Regions from separate parts of the Acidovorax sp. ST3 genome, predicted to be linked through region 1. Evidence: predicted binding sites of a transcription regulator. Region 1 holds the regulator's gene; the other holds the start of a gene.
What was found. Region 1 encodes NrdR, which represses ribonucleotide reductase genes. Its sites were predicted from a motif close to CACNANATNTNGTG; they were not measured.

Region 1 (8,186 bases):
GGGCGCCGCAGACAACGCCTGGGTCCAGGCGCTGCGCACCGATGCCGTCACACCCGAGCCCAGTTCTTGCGCAGCGGGCACCAGCGCTGCATCGCGCTTTTCCCAGGCAGTCAGCAGCTGCGTCAACGCTTCACCGTGGGCCTGGGCCGCCAGTTTCTTCAGCGCCAGCTGCGCATGCTCCATCGCCTCGCGCTGGGCACGGAATGCCGTGTCACCCAGGCGCGGGCCACGGTCCTCAAACGCAGGGCGATCACCAAAGCGGCCTCCTCGGTCGCCACGATCCGCCATGCGGCCATCCGCACGCGGGCCGCGGGCACCGTCACGGTCGCCCGGACGGCCATCGCGACGATCACCGGGTCGAGCACCTCGGCCAGGAGCCGCCGGAGCATCCTTCTTCATGCCGGGGCGGTCATCCCCGCGCACCGCCACCACGGGCCGCGCGGCAGGCTTGGGAGCAGCAGGTGTTGCGGGGGCCGCAGCCGCTGCATCGCCACCTTCTACCGCCTCCACCCCCCCTTCAGCCGCGGCTGGCGCCGCAACCGACTGCGCTTCAGCCTGCGACTGAGCGTCTTTGTTGGCCGTGGCAACCGCTTCCGCCGCCTGGGCCTGGCCGCGCAACGCGGCTTCCAGTGCCTGCATGGCAGCGCGAATCTGCTGCGCATCACCGGTGGCGTTGGCAGCCTCCAGGGCCTTGGACGCGTCCAGCACCACGCGGTCCCGCGCACTCAGTTCCGTGACAGCGCGCTCGCGGTCGGCCGACTTGCGGTTGAATGCCTCATCAATAGGCTTGCGGAAGGCATCCCACAACTTCTGTTCGTGCTTGCGATCCAGAGGCACCGTCTGGGCTTCTGCCTGCCAGCGCTGCTGCAGCGCCTTGACGGCATCGATGCGCAGCGAAGGCGCAGCGCCCAGTGCCGTGGCTTCTTCGATCATTGCGTGGCGACGTGCCAGGCTTTCTTTCTGCGCTGCCTCCAGCGGCGCTGCGGCCAGAGCGATCGCCTGCTTCCACAGGGGCTGAAGTTCGGCAAAGATTTTTTCACCCACATGGCCGCCTTCGCGCCAGCGGTCGCCGAACTGGTACAGCGCGCGGTTGATGGCCTTCCAGTCGCCCGACGCAGCATGCTCCTGCGCCCACGCCTTGACCTCTTCGATCAGCGCAAGGCGCTGAGCCTTGTGCTCAGCCGCTTCAGCACGGATCTTGTCCAGCCAGGCCTCGACCACCTTGTGCGCTGCGTTGCAGGCCTCGTCAAATTTCTTCCAGAGCGCGTGGTTGGGCGCACCGCCCTGGTCCGCCTGCTTCCATTGCTCACGCAGGCTGCGCAGAGTCTCCTGCATCTTGCGGCCACCCAAGGCCTGGCCTTCGGGGCGGTTGAGCAGCGCTTCGGCCTTGGCTACCAGCTCCTCACGCACCTGGTCGGCACTCCAGCGTTGCCAGCCTTCCAGCTCACCAGCAGCCACCAGCGCCGTGTGCACCTGTTGCTCCAGCGCGTTGTCAATGTGCTTGCCATGCACCTTGAGCACGGCGCGCAGCGCAGCGGCAGCGCCGGCACTGGCCTTGCCGTGGCCTTCGGCCGTTTCTTTCTCCAGCGTCGCCAAGGCATCGCGCACCAGTTGGTGGGCTTTTTCAATCACCTCCGGCGCCACCTTGGGCTTGGCAGCACGCGCGGGCTTGCCGGCAGCGGCAGAAGCGGCGGCCGCCTCAGAAGCGGCAGTGGGCAAGCCACGTGCGGCGCGCAGCTCGTCCGCCCACACCGGCACAGGAGGCAGGGGTGCAGCAGCATCTTCTGCGGCGGCGGCCGCTTGCGCCACGGCAGGCTGGAAAGCCTCCCACACCACCAGCAGCTGGGTGCGCGAGGCATCGAGCAACGGCGGGAACCGGGCTTCCACACTCGCCCAGCTGGCATCACCCGTCAGCCCCTGGGCCTGTTCCTGCCAGCGCGCGACATCGGCGCGCAGCAGTTCGAGCGCAGCCTGTGCATCGCGCCAGGGCTTGGTCGAGAGCACTTCGATGCGCTGTGCGAGCAACACAGCCGCCTCGCGCTGCACCTGGACCCGGTGCTGCAGGTCTTCGATGACCTTCACGCGGTCGGCCAGTTGCACCTTGAGCAGCGACAACGGCTCGCGCGACAACGGGGCACCAGCCTTGGCGGCATCCCGCTGCCAGGCCAGGGCATCCGCAATATTGAGCTTGGGGGCCGCCAGCAGGGCCTGGGCTTTTTCAGCCCATTCGGCCGCAATGGCTTCCTGCCCCTTGGCGCGACGGATTTCGTCCAAGCGTTCGCGCACGGCACGGGCCGCGCCCTTGTCACGTCCGCTCAGCTCCTTGAACACCTCTTGCAGTTGCTCAGGCGATGGCTGCGTGGCCAGCCAGTCGCGGATGCGGGAGGCACGCTCGCCCGAGGTGGCGGCAGAGAAAGCGCCACCAGTGAGCGCATCGAGCGGATGCGGCTCATGGGTTTTGGCGGGGGCCGGATTCACTTCAGGTGCGTCGGACATTTTGCTGCGGGAAAAAAATGGAAACATGGATCCAATGGATTACGAAGGCATCCCAGGCGCAGAGCCTAGTGCCGTGCCCGAGCGACCGCGCCAAGCGCGCGCCAGAGCAACAAAAGGGCTATTTTCACCGGATTGGGCCAGAGGCCGTAGCGGCTTGCCTCCTCCACACCTGCAGGGTGATCTGGAGCAAGGCCCGGCGAGGATGCCGCCCGGCAATCCGGGCGAAGGGTCGCCGCTCTAGGGAACAGCCCCCATTATCTATATATAAGACTGTGCCGCCCACCCACAAGGCGACACACCAATAAGAAAGCCCGACGAGCAGTGCCTGAAGGGCCTGCCCGCCGGGCTTGACGGCTGACACAACGGTCTTTGCCATCGGTCGCGATGCGGAGAGAAAGGTCCGCATGGCGCGGAGGCAAGGTATTGCCTCCAGGGGTTGCCATGGAAGCGGCATCTGCTGCACCTTGGCACTGAATGCCCTCGGAGGGAGACTTCGCTTCGTCTGGCGATGCCTGAAATCTACAGGCGCCTCCACCTTATCAAACTCGCTTCGCCAACTCAAATCGGATTCTCAATGGCGGCGAAAAGCCCGATTGAATTTGACATGCGGATGTCAGCCGCTGCACGGCGGCTCCCAACGAAAAACAGCGCTTGGCTCAGAAAAACTGTGATTTTTTACAGATTTTTCATAATTTTTATGTCTTAAATATTGAGTTGTTAGTATTGACTATGCATTTAGTGAGCTTCTAGAATCCGCCAGCCCCAAAAACGGGGCTAGTACAAACCCCAATCGCTGCCGAACCCGGCTAAGTCAATCCAGGGCGCCAAGCACTCCACAGACGTGCAGCCCGGACTTGATGGCGTACCAATCCAGGCGATCTGCCAGCAAAGCACCGTCCACCGTGACTGCTCCGCTCCGCTGGCCCGCCTCAGAAAGGAAGAGCTATGACAGCGTCAGGAAAAATAGTCTCCGGCGTGCGAACTTTCGCGGCCGACGTGACCGAAGGTTTTCTTGAAATCACCCACAACAGCTTTGCCCTCATCGGCCTGGCCGTTGCCTTTGTCGTCATTGCACTCACAGCACGGCCCGATCTGCGCCAGGCAGGTGAAGAGCAACTGATGAACTGGCTGCAAGCCCGCCAGGTAGAAATGTTGGGCATGCCCATCGAACCCGAAGCCAGCGAGCGCGCTACGGCAGTGAACCCCAAAGACCTGCCCAAAGAGCAGGCTGCCGTGGCCTTCTGGCTCAGCAAGAAGTACCGTGTGGCGCCAGAGCCCCTCAGCGCCCTGGTGGCCGAGGCCTACGAGATTGGCACCCGCGCCAAGATCGACCCCACGCTGATCCTGGCCATCATGGCCATCGAGTCCAGCTTCAACCCGTTTGCCGAAAGCGCTGTGGGCGCCCAAGGGCTGATGCAGGTGATGACCCGCGTGCACACCGACAAGTACCAGAACTTTGGCGGCCACTTTGCCGCCTTTGACCCGGTGAGCAACCTGCGGGTTGGCGTGAAGGTGCTGCAAGAGTGCATCGCCCGCGCAGGATCGCTGGAAGGTGGCCTGCGCTTTTATGTGGGCGCGGGCAACATGGCCGACGATGGTGGCTACGCCGCCAAGGTGATGGCGGAACATTTCCGCCTGCGCCAGGTGGCCGGTGGTCGCGCAGTGCCCTTCAACCCCCCTCCCTCCCTGTCTACCCAGGCTCCTGTGCAGAGCATCCCTGCAGCGGCACCTCGCACCCCAGCACCGGCTGCGGTCAGCGACAAGGTGGCTTTGCTGACACCGGGCCTGTAACAGGCAGGCTCCCGGCGCCCGGGTAACAACCTTGGCCCCCGGCGGTTTCGGCGGTGTAGCAGTGCCGTGTCGGCTACACTAATGAGGTACGCGACTGGCGATAGGCGCTGCATTCAGCCACTGGATGTAGCCGCTGACGTGGAAACCAGCAAGAACCTACTTCTTGTGAACCACTGGGAAGCGTGCCGCAGGGGCCCTGCCCCGTGCGTTCAGCCGTTCGCCTGGGCAGCCCTTGTTTCAAGGGACACAAGTTCATAGGACTGCCAATCATGTACGACCGCAAAATTCTTGTCGAACAAACCGACCCCGAGCTGTTTGCCGCCATCCAGGCCGAAAACGCCCGCCAAGAACACCACATCGAGCTGATCGCCAGCGAGAACTACGCCTCCCCCGCCGTGATGTGGGCGCAAGGCACCCAGCTCACCAACAAATACGCCGAAGGCTACCCCGGCAAGCGCTACTACGGTGGCTGCGAGCATGTGGACGTGGCCGAGCAGCTGGCCATCGACCGCGTGAAGAAGATCTTCGGCGCCGATGCTGCCAACGTGCAGCCCCACTGCGGCGCGTCGGCCAACGAGGCCGTGTTCCTGGCCTTCCTCAAGCCCGGCGACACCATCATGGGCATGAGCCTGGCCGAAGGCGGTCACCTGACCCATGGCATGCCGCTGAACATGTCGGGCAAGTGGTTCAATGTGGTCAGCTACGGTCTGGACAAGAACGAAGCCATCGACTACGACGCGATGGAAGCCAAGGCCCGCGAACACAAGCCCAAGCTGATCGTGGCCGGAGCCTCTGCCTACAGCCTGCACATCGATTTCGCCCGCTTTGCGAAGGTCGCCAAGGAAATCGGCGCGATCTTCATGGTGGACATGGCCCACTACGCCGGCCTGATCGCTGCGGGCGTGTACCCCAACCCCGTGCCCCATGCTGACGTGGTGACATCGACCACGCACAAGAGCCTGCGCGGCCCCCGTGGCGGCATCATCCTGATGAAGGCCGAACACGAGAAAGCCATCAACAGCGCCATCTTCCCCGGCCTGCAAGGCGGCCCGCTGATGCACGTGATCGCAGCCAAGGCAGTGGCCTTCAAGGAAGCGATGCAGCCCGAGTTCAAGGCCTACCAGGAGCAAGTGGCCAAGAACGCCAAGGTGGTGGCCGAGACGCTGACCGCACGCGGCCTGCGAATCGTGTCCGGCGGCACCCAAAGCCACGTGATGCTGGTGGACCTGCGCGCCAAGGGCATCACCGGCAAGGAAGCCGAGGCCGTGCTGGGCGCCGCCCACATGACCATCAACAAGAACGCCATCCCCAACGACCCTGAAAAGCCGATGGTGACCAGCGGCGTGCGCATTGGCACCCCCGCCATGACCACGCGCGGCTTCAAAGAAGAAGAAGCCCGCATCACGGCCAACCTGATCGCCGACGTGCTGGACAACCCTCGCGACGAAGCCAACATCGCCGCCGTGCGCGCCAAGGTCAACGCCCTGACCGCACGTTTCCCGGTCTACCGCTAAGCAAGCCGGTTCTCTGCGCCCATGAAGTGCCCCTTCTGCAGCCACCTCGAAACGCAAGTCGTTGAAACGCGGGTGTCTGAGGATGGGGTCTTCATCCGCCGCCGCCGCCAGTGCGGCGCGTGCGACAAGCGCTTCACCACCTACGAGCGGCCGGAAGTGAACTTCCCGGCCATCGTCAAGAAAGACGGTCGGCGTATTGAATACGACCGCAGCAAGCTGCTGGGCTCGTTCAACCTGGCATTGCGCAAGCGGCCCGTGAGCACCGACCAGATCGACAGCGCCATCGAACGCATCGAAGAAAAGCTGCTCAACCTGGGCCAGCGCGAGGTGATCTCCAGCCGCATCGGCGAGCTGGTGATGCGCGAACTCAAGAAGCTCGACAAGGTGGCCTACATCCGCTTTGCCAGCGTGTACCGCAGCTTTGAAGACATCGACGACTTCCGCGCCATGGTCGATGAAGTGCGCAAGTAGCGAGCGCACGTTGGGTAAGCCCTTGCGGTAACGCCTGCCCTTTCCCGTCATAAGCCCCACGCGGCTATTTGGTCTATGCGATGCGGTTCTGCGGCCACCGGTCCGCTGTGCATCCTCACCGCTTCGGCCGTAGCCTCTGCACAAGTCGCACAAGCTATTTTGCAGCAGCTATTAATTTCATAGCTATCACGGCATGATGCACTAGCGCTTCAGGCGTTCTTCGCATCAAAACGGCTCTACCACACGCCTGCAAGCACCACGAAGGTGCCTGACAATGCGCGCGGTGAAAACCCGCCATTTCCTGCAGCTGGTGCTGCTGTCTGCCCTGTGGGGCGCTTCCTTTCTTTTCATTCGCGTCGCCAGTCCGGTGCTGGGCCCCAATGTGATGGCCGCACTGCGCATTGGCCTGGCCACGCTCACGCTGATGGGCATCATGCGCTGGGCGGGTGAGCCTTGGCCCTGGCGTCGCTGGCGAGAGCTGCTGGGGCTGGGCACGCTGACGGTGGCAGCGCCTTTTCTGCTGTACGCCTGGGCAGCCCTGCACCTGCCAGCGGGCTACAGCTCGCTGCTCAACACCATGGCCGTCCCGTTTGGGGTGATCGCTGCCGCGTGGATGAAGGAAGACACGCTGAGCGCACGCAAATGGGCCGGCTGCCTCTGCGGCTTTGCCGGGGTGGCGCTGATCGTGCAGCTAGGGCCCGTGGAGCCCACGCCCGCGCTGCTGACTGCTGCTGCAGCCTGCGTGACGGCTTCGGCTTGCTACGGCATCTCCACCACTTGGATGAAGCGTGCGACACAGCGTATGTCACCGCTGTCGATCGCGGCAGGCATCCACGCCGCAGCGCTGGTGCTGTTGCTACCGGGCGCCGCATGGACCCTGCCCGCCGCACACTTCACCCCCGGGGCACTGGCCGCTGTGGCCGTGATGGGCGTGGTGACCTCGGGGCTGGCCTATTGGCTCAACCTGCGGGTGTTGACACAGGTGTCCCCGGTCGCCGCCATGAGCTCCGCTTTCATGATCCCGCTGTTTGGTGTGGCCTGGGGCCATATCTTTCTGGGTGAGGCCCTGGGGCCGGGCATGCTCTGGGGTGGCGCGCTGGTGCTGGTGGCGACCGGGCTGGTCACCGGCTTCAACCCGCTGCATTGGCTGGGTGCGCTGCGCCGCACAGCCGACTAGTGTGGTGTTGCGCGCTGGATGGCACATTGAAAACCGATGGATTTTTGGTCAGGGCAAGGCGCAAACTGCAGCGATACCCGGAGGTATCGCGAGGATTTGCAACGCAGCCCTGGCCGAAAAGACGCGGTTTTTAAGTGCCAGATAGCGTGCAACACCACACTAGGCCCCTCCGAGCAAGGGTGCCCGGTGGGCGCGCCTCAGCGCGCAGCGGGCACAACGCGGGTGATGCGGTTGGTAGCAGGCGGTGCCACCGGGCTCTGCAGCCGGAAGTACGCCTCCAGCGCATCCAGGTCCAGTTCGCCCACGCGCCGGTCCTGGCCTTGCGTCAGCACCGTGAAGTTGTCGCCGCCGCTGTCCAGAAAGCTGCTCATCACCACACGGACCGATTGCGTATCGCTAACTGGCGCACCGTTCAGCACCATGTGGCTGATGCGCGCCCCGGCGGGCTGGCTCAGGTCGTAGCGGTAGCTGAAACCGCTGGACACCGACAGCACCCGGGGCCGCTGCACCGTGTTGCCGCCGCTGGCGAACTGCTGCTCCAACACGGCGCGGATCTGCGCACCCGTGAAGGTCTTGATCACCAGCTGGTTGCCAAAAGGTTGCACGGCATACAGCTGGCCGTAACGCACCAGCCCTTGTTCATCCGGCACCAGGTCCGCACGCAGGCCGCCAGGGTTCATGAACGACAGCTGTGCACCACCATCCGCAGGCGCTCGTGTAGCCAGCAGCTGGGCGTC
Region 2 (8,186 bases), on a different contig from region 1:
CTTGATGATGCGGCGCTCGTCGTCGGTCAGGCCGTTGGGGTCCTTCCACAACGCGATATCGCGCGTCATGTTCACCTCTTGGGGCATCCAGTGGTTGGCGCAGGTGGCCAGGTATTTTTCCCACGCCCACTTGTACTTGAAGGGCACCAGCTGGTTGACGTCGGTCTGGCCGTTGATGATGCGTTTGTCGGCTGCATTGACGCGGCGATGCGCTGCAGCGGTGACGGGTGTCGTGGAGGTATGTGCTGCGGGGGATGTGGCGCCCACGGGTTGCAGCGAAGGTGTCTGGAAAGCGAGAGGCGGTTGTCCCACCTGGCGGTTGTTGGGCAGACCGCCGTCCAGTTGATTTTGCGATGAGGGCTTGACTTCTTCGTCCCAGGTCAACATAGATTTTCCAGTGTTCGGATTATGAAAGCAGTGCTGCGAAAAGAAAAGCACTGAAGCGTTGTGCAGCAAGGTTTTGTTGCTTCACAGCACCGAAGCAACGCCCCGGGCGATTCCGAAGCGTTGCTCGCAAAGTGCTTACTGGCAGGCCTCGCAGCCAGGATCGTCGATGGCGCAGAACTTCACGTCCGTCGCTGGCACCGCCGCGGCCTGTTGAGCAGCAGCAGTTGCTGCTGCTTCCAGCGGGCTGGGCTGCGCTTGCGCCGTGGCCGAAGCTGCGGACGCGCCGCTGTCTCCACCCGACGACACGGCATTGAGCTGGCGCGTGTTCACGGTGCTCATCTCAACGTGTGTGGCGCTTTGCGTGCGCAGGTAGTAGGTGGTCTTGAGGCCACGGACCCATGCCAGCTTGTAGGTGTCGTCGAGCTTCTTGCCCGATGCGCCAGCCATGTAGATGTTCAGGCTCTGTGCCTGATCGATCCATTTCTGGCGGCGCGATGCGGCCTCCACCAGCCACTGAGGCTCGACTTCAAAAGCTGTGGAGTACAGCGCCTTGATGTCCTGCGGCACGCGGTCGATGGGGTGCAGCGAACCCTTGAAGTGCTTGAGGTCCATGATCATCACGTCGTCCCACAGGCCCAGGCGTTTGAGATCGCGCACCAGCCCGCTGTTGATCACGGTGAACTCGCCCGACAGGTTGGACTTGACCGACAGGTTGCCAAACGAGGGCTCGATCGAGGCATCCACGCCGATGATGTTGGAGATGGTGGCGGTGGGCGCAATGGCCACGCAGTTGGAGTTGCGCATGCCGTCCTGCGCAATCTTCTTGCGCAGCGCGTCCCAGTCCATCGTGGACGAGCGGTCCACTTCCACATAACCGCCACGGGCCTTGGCAAGCATGTCCAGCGTATCAAACGGCAGGATGCCGCGGTCCCACAGCGAACCCTTGTAGCTGGAGTACTGGCCGCGTTCCTTGGCGAGCTCGGTGGACGCCCAATAAGCGTAGTAGCAGATGGCTTCCATCGACTTGTCGGCGAATTCCACCGCTTCCTGCGAGGCATAAGGAATGCGCAGCGCATACAGGCTGTCCTGGAAGGCCATCACGCCCAGGCCCACGGGGCGGTGGCGCAGGTTGGAGTCGCGGGCCTTGTTCACGGCGTAGTAGTTGATGTCGATCACGTTGTCCAGCATGCGCATGGCCACGGTGATGGTCTTCTTGAGCTTCTCGTGATCGATCTGGCCGTCTTTGATGTGCTGCAGCAGGTTAACCGAGCCAAGGTTGCAAACGGCGGTTTCGGTGTCGCTGGTGTTCAGTGTGATCTCGGTGCACAGGTTGGACGAGTGCACCACGCCAGCGTGCTGCTGGGGCGAGCGCACGTTGCAGGCATCCTTGAACGTGATCCAGGGATGGCCGGTTTCAAACAGCATGGTCAGAATCTTGCGCCAGAGGTCGGTGGCCTGCACGGTCTTGGCGGGCTTGATCTCGCCGCGTGCGGCTTTTTCTTCGTAGGCCACATAGGCCTTTTCAAAGTCGGCGCCGAACAGATCGTGCAGATCCGGCACGTTGGAGGGCGAGAACAGGGTCCAGGTGCCCTTTTCCATCACGCGGCGCATGAACAGGTCGGGAATCCAGTTCGCCGTGTTCATGTCGTGCGTGCGGCGGCGGTCGTCGCCGGTGTTCTTGCGCAGTTCCAGGAACTCTTCGATGTCCAGGTGCCAGGTTTCCAGGTACGTACAGACGGCGCCCTTGCGCTTGCCGCCCTGATTCACCGCCACGGCCGTGTCGTTCACCACCTTCAGGAACGGCACCACGCCTTGCGATTCGCCGTTGGTGCCTTTGATGTGGCTGCCCAGTGCGCGCACGCGCGTCCAGTCGTTGCCCAAGCCGCCCGCGAACTTGGACAGCAGGGCGTTTTCCTTGATGGACTCGTAGATGCCGTCCAGGTCGTCCGGCACCGTGGTCAGGTAGCAACTCGACAGCTGTGAGCGCAGCGTACCGCTGTTGAACAGCGTGGGCGTGCTGGACATGAAGTCGAAGCTGGACAGCACTTCGTAGAACTCGATGGCCCGTGCCTCGCGGTCGGTTTCGTTCAGTGCCAGGCCCATGGCCACGCGCATGAAGAAGGCCTGGGGCAGCTCGATGCGGGTCTTCTTGACGTGCAGGAAGTAGCGGTCGTACAGCGTCTGCAGGCCGAGGTAATCGAACTGCAGGTCGCGCTCGGCCTTGAGCGCAGCGCCCAGGCGGTTCAGATCGTATTGCTTTAGCAGGCGCTCATCCAGCAGCTCGTTGTCCACCCCCTTCTGGATGAAGGAGGGGAAATAGTCCTTGTAGGCCTGGCCCATGTCGCTTTGGGTCACGTCACGCCCTAGCACCTCACGCACGATGGTATGCAGCAGCAAGCGGGCCGTGGCGTAGGTGTAGTCGGGATCTTTTTCGATCAGGGTGCGGGCGGCCAGAATGGATGCCTTGTAGACCTCGTCCATGGGAACGCCGTCATACAGGTTGCGCATGGTCTCGGCGACGATGGGAGCGGCCTTGATGTCAGCGCCCAGGTTGGCGCAGGCCGACTCGATCAATGCGTGCAGGCGCAGGATGTCCAGCTGCACACGTTGGCCGTTGTCGATCACGTGCATCACCGGGGTGGCGGGAGCGAGCTGTTCCTGGTGGTGGGCGCGCTCCTGCGTGCGGCGCTCGCGGTACAGCACGTAGGCGCGGGCGACTTCGTGGTGCTCGCCGCGCATCAGGCCCAGCTCGACCTGGTCCTGCACATCTTCAATATGGAAGGTGCCGCCGCCCGGGCGCGAGCGCATCAGGGCGCGGACCACGTTCTGGGTGAGCGTATCTACCACCTCACGCACGCTGGCAGAGGCGGCGCCCTGCGTGCCGTGCACTGCCAGAAACGCCTTCATCATCGCCACTGCAATTTTCTGGGGCTCGAACGGCACCACCGCGCCGTTGCGGCGAATGATCTGGTAATGCGTGAGCGGGTGCCCGGAAGCTGCGGCCGCTGCAGCGTGTGTGGCGGTATCCGCAGAGGCGGTGGGCGATGGGGAAGGCGTGTTCAAAGCAGCTTGCATGGGTGTCCTCTTCTGTGGGCTGTCTGGGGTGGCGTGCGGCCTGGAGCGCCGCCGCAGTGTGTGGGTGCTGCACCGGACTTCAGTCTGGCGCACACTATATATGGTGTGTCGAGGCGGTTCAAGACACTACCGGTAGTGTACCGCTGGAATGAGTCCCCAAAACCGAAACAGCATGTTCCCAACCCCGTTGCCTTGGCAATCGGCACCTGCGGCGAACCCTTGTAAACGCGATGTGGGCGATGCAAAACCTTGCAGTGGCGTACCTTGGCGGCGGATTTCCTGCGCCAGGCCGCGCAGTGCTTGGCTGCAAAAATATGTGCGAACGCACAAAGAAAAAATTGCCTTGATGCGCCCGTGCGACAGTGAAAGCGCGGCGTCAGCGAAGCTGCTGCGGGCCCGTCTGTGTGCCTTGCGGGAATCGCTGCGCTGGCCAGCCCAGGGCCTGTTGCAGCCTGGACCAGTCAAAGCCCGGGCCGGGGTCAAGCTTACGCCCCGGGGCGATGTGTTCATGCCCCGCGATATGCTCGATGGGGTAACGCAGCGCAATGTCCTGGCAGACCCAGGCCAGTGTCTCGTATTGGGCGGACTCGAAGGTGAGGCCCTCCAGGCCCTCCAGTTCAATGCCGATGGAATCGTCGTTGCACTGGCTCCTGCCTCGGTAGAACGATTGCCCCGCATGCCAGGCTCGCTGGTCGCAATCCACAAACTGCCACAGTGCACCGGTGCGCTCGATGAAAAAATGGGCGGACACCTGCAGTCCGCGAATGCCCTGGTAGTAAGGGTGCGCGTCCCAGTCCAAAGTGTTGGTGAACAGCTGTTGCACGGCGCCGCCGCCGTATTCACCCGGGGGCAGGCTGATGGAGTGCACCACGATCAGGTCCACCCACGAGGCCTGTACGGGGCGTGGTCCGAAGTTCGGCGATGCCAGCCGCTGGGCTGCCAAGTGCCATCCGCCGTCCCAGTGCGTGGGGGCTGCTGCCGGGGCTCCGTCAGCCCTGGTCGTCATGCGGGTCCTGGTCGTTGGGTACCGCGATGTTCAGGCGGGCAATGCGGTAGCGAATCTGGCGCAGGCTGATGCCCAGGCGTGCCGCCGTGGCCGTGCGGTTGAATCCGGATTCTTTGAGCGCGCGGATCAGGATCTCGCGCTCCTGCTGATCCAGCCAGGCCTGCAGGTCGCTGGGGAGGGGCACGGTGCATCCGCTGGCCAAGGGCTGCTGGGTTGGAGCGGCATCGGACGGGACGGAGGTGCCGCCGGCCGAACCCTCTGCCGCAGTGGCCAACGCGGACGGCGTAGGGCGCGCCATCTGCACCTCTGCCGCGCCGCTGGGCGCATCCACCTGCAACTCGTCCCCGTCGCTCAATGCCACTGCGCGGTGCAGCAGGTTTTCCAGCTCGCGGACATTTCCGGTCAGCGGGTGGGCGGCAATGGCGTTCAGTGCCCGGTCGGTGAGTTGGGGCACCGGCATGCCCGACTCGTGGGCAATGCGGGTGAGCAGCGCTGCGCACAGTGCGGGCAGGTCCTCGCGGCGCTCGCGCAGCGGCGGGATGACGATCTCGATCACATTAAGCCGGTAGTACAGGTCCTGGCGGAACCGGCCGGCCTGCACATCGGCCGCCAGATCGCGGTGGGTGGCGCTCACAATGCGCACATCCACCGTCTCTTCCTGGGTGGAGCCGAGTGGCCGCACGCTGCGCTCCTGGATGGCGCGCAGCAGCTTGGACTGCATGGCCAGCGGCAGGTCGCCGATTTCGTCGAGGAACAATGTGCCCCCGCGTGCGGCCTGGAAGTAGCCGTCACGGTCTTGCGACGCGCCGGTGTAGGAGCCCTTGCGGGCGCCAAAAAATTCAGCTTCCAGCAGGTTCTCGGGGATGGCCCCGCAGTTCACGGCGACCAGGGGCCCGTCAGCACGCTGGCTGCTGGCGTGCAGGGCTTGGGCCACCAGCTCCTTGCCCGTGCCCGACTCGCCATGGATCAGCACCGGCGCCATGCCACGCGATACCTTGGCCACGCGCTGCTTGACGTTGCGGATGGCATCAGACTCGCCCACCAGGCGGTCCAGGGCGGCGTTGGCGCCACCGAATTCGTTACCTACCGCCGCGTTGGCCGAGCGGCTCGACCCACTGGTGCGCGCTGCACGCGGAGGCGGAACGCCGCCGGTACCCTGGATGGCCGATGCCACCACCGAGCGGAACTGCTTGAGATCCACGGGTTTGGTGAGGTAGTCGAAGGCCCCGGCGCGCAGCGCCTCGACCGCGTTTTCTGCCGAGCCGTAGGCGGTCATGACCACGCAGCGTTCGCGCCGTTGCTGGTCGCGCAGGTCCTGCAGCAGCTCCATGCCAAACCCGTCGGGCAGCCGCATATCGGTAATCACGGCGTCAAAGCGGTGGGCCTTGAGCTGATCACGCGCCTCCTGGACGCTCGACGCGGTCTCGACCCGGTACCCCTCGCGCAGCAGGGTCAGCTCGTACAGGGTGCGCAGATCGGGTTCGTCGTCAACGACAAGGATGGAGGCGGCAGGGGCGTTCATGGAGGCGGCAGTCAGACCACGATGGTGTCAAACAAGGTGGCATTGTCGGCGGGGCGGGTCGTGCGGCGGAAGCCCACAGTAAAGGCGTTGCCCCCGATGTCACCGCGTGCGGTGGGGCGGTTCAGGCGCTGGTAGCTGATGGAGGCGCCATGGCGCTGGCACAGCTCCCGGCAAATATAGAGACCCAAGCCGCTGGAGCGGCTCTCCGACGAGAAGAAGGGCTCGAACAGATGCCGCTCCACGGATTTGTCCATGGGCGCTCCGTCGCTCCACACCTGCAGGCTGACCTGGCCAGCGGGCGTGTTGCGCGTGGTCACTGACAGTGAGTCGGGCTCCGGGCCCATGTAGCGCAGGGCGTTGTCCAGCAGGTTGACGAGCACCCGACGCAGGTGCTCGGCGTCAAACTCCACCTGGGTGGCGCCCGTGTCCAGCGACACCAGGGCGCGCCGCCGGGCGGGGTCCTGGGCCTGCCAGTCGTTCCAGATCTGGGCGACTGTCTCGTCCAGCGCCACGGTCGAGGCAGGGGCATGGCTGATCTGGTGCTGTACGCGGGCAATGTCCAGCACCTCTTCGGCGATGCGGGCCAGGCGGTCGGCGTTTTGCTGCACCATGTGCGCCAGCCGTTTTTGTGCGGGGTCGTGCAGGTCTTCTTCCAGCAGGGCATTGGCCTGCACGATGGCCGCCAGCGGGTTGCGGATCTCATGGGCCACTGCGGCGGACATGCGGCCCATGGCCGCGAGTTTTTCGGTGCGCAGCCGCGCTTCCATTTCCCGCAGGTCGTGCAGGAACATCACGCACAGCCGCTCGGAGCGCGTTTGCAAGGCCGCGTTGCGAGTGGATGTGAGCCAGGTGCGCACATGCAGACCGGTGGGGCTCTGGCCTTCGTGTAGGAGATCGACGTCAGCTGTCTGGGGTTGTTCGTGCCGGAAGGTGCGCCGCGCCAGGATCACCAAGGGGTGCCACGGAGCCGTGGATGTGAGGGCAAACGGCAACTCGGTCAGCGCCATGCCGCCCAGCAGCTGCAGCCCTGCGGGGTTGGCAATGCGCACCACATCGGTCTCGTCTACCACCAGCACCCCGTCGGTCAGGTTCTGGATGACCAGTGCACTGACCTGCGTTTGCACGCGCGCTGCGATCTGGCTTTGTTGTGCCACTTCCTGTTCGCGCGCCAGGCGGGTGGCCAGCTGGTGCACCAGATAGCTCACAATGAAGTAGCCCGTGCCGGTCAGTGCGCTTTGCAGGTAGCGCTGCCCTTCGTCTCCCGTGCTGTACTGTCCCACCCACCAGGCCCAGCCCAGCAGCAGCAGCGTGACGGCGGCCGTGGTGCCCAGGGCCAGGGTCAGCGTGCCCATGACCGCTGCGATCAGGATGGGCAGCCCGAACAGGGGCGTGTAGTTCATGGTGCCCGCATGCAGCAACTGCAGCGCAGTGATCGCCGCCAGGTCCACGCCAATGGAAGGCAGCCATTGCGGGCCGGCGCTGGGCGACGGGGGAGCTTTGCGCGACAGCACCCGCAGTACCACGGTGGCTACGAGGTAGGCCACGCAGACCGCGAGCACAGAAGGCGCCGCCGCTTGATTGATCAGCTGCCCGGCCCCCTGCAGCACCAAAAGTGCCAGGGCTACCATCACGCGGCCCGTCAGAAAACCGAGCCACAGCCGTGCGAAGGGGGCTTCTGCGGAAGGCGGCAGTGGGCCTGCGGGTGCTGCTTGCATGGTCACAGCGGGAGGGCGTCGCTCAGGCCGGGCCCATGCGCCGGTGCTCGGCGCTGCAATAGGCCTGATTGCCCAGCATCAGTGCCTCGGCCTGCGGGATGTGCACGCCGCAGTGCGCGCAGGCCAGCATGTCCTGCGGCAGGGCTGGCGGTGTAGGGGGCGCTTTGGGCGCCGCCGCATCAGGGGCGCGGCGGCTGCGCCAGATACCCACCGCCACCGCGATGACGACCAACAAGACCAGGTACTTCATGCGCTGCGGCCCAGAACAACTTCCAATACAAAACGCGAACCCACATAGGCCAGCAGCAGCAGGGCCGAGCCTGCATACAACACACGCACCGCATTGCGGCCCCGCCAGCCAAAGCGGGCACGGCCCAGCAGCAGCGTGGCAAAGGTCAGCCACGAGAGCATCGAGAACACGGCCTTGTGGTCCCACCGCCAGGCCCGGCCATACAGCGTCTCGCCAAACAGCCACCCGGCC

Region 2: DNK89_RS11725 (ribonucleoside-diphosphate reductase subunit alpha) is a predicted target of NrdR. The motif match lies at 3,555-3,568, and genes of this name have one in related genera.

What each region holds. Positions count from the first base shown of each region.
Region 1 covers NZ_QKVP01000001.1:1,072,682-1,080,867, forward strand. The annotation lists gene DNK89_RS04760 (DUF349 domain-containing protein) at 1-2,523, opposite strand, end outside; gene DNK89_RS04765 (lytic transglycosylase domain-containing protein) at 3,442-4,287, shown strand; ZMP/ZTP riboswitch at 4,368-4,521, shown strand; gene glyA (serine hydroxymethyltransferase) at 4,557-5,801, shown strand; gene nrdR (transcriptional regulator NrdR) at 5,823-6,272, shown strand; gene DNK89_RS04780 (DMT family transporter) at 6,547-7,449, shown strand; gene DNK89_RS04785 (bifunctional UDP-sugar hydrolase/5'-nucleotidase) at 7,647-8,186, opposite strand, start outside.
Region 2 covers NZ_QKVP01000003.1:536,290-544,475, reverse strand. The annotation lists gene DNK89_RS11730 (ribonucleotide-diphosphate reductase subunit beta) at 1-387, opposite strand, end outside; gene DNK89_RS11725 (ribonucleoside-diphosphate reductase subunit alpha) at 523-3,462, opposite strand; gene ampD (1,6-anhydro-N-acetylmuramyl-L-alanine amidase AmpD) at 3,839-4,468, opposite strand; gene DNK89_RS11715 (sigma-54 dependent transcriptional regulator) at 4,452-5,990, opposite strand; gene DNK89_RS11710 (nitrogen regulation protein NR(II)) at 6,002-7,705, opposite strand; gene DNK89_RS11705 (PP0621 family protein) at 7,728-7,955, opposite strand; gene DNK89_RS11700 (inner membrane protein YpjD) at 7,952-8,186, opposite strand, start outside.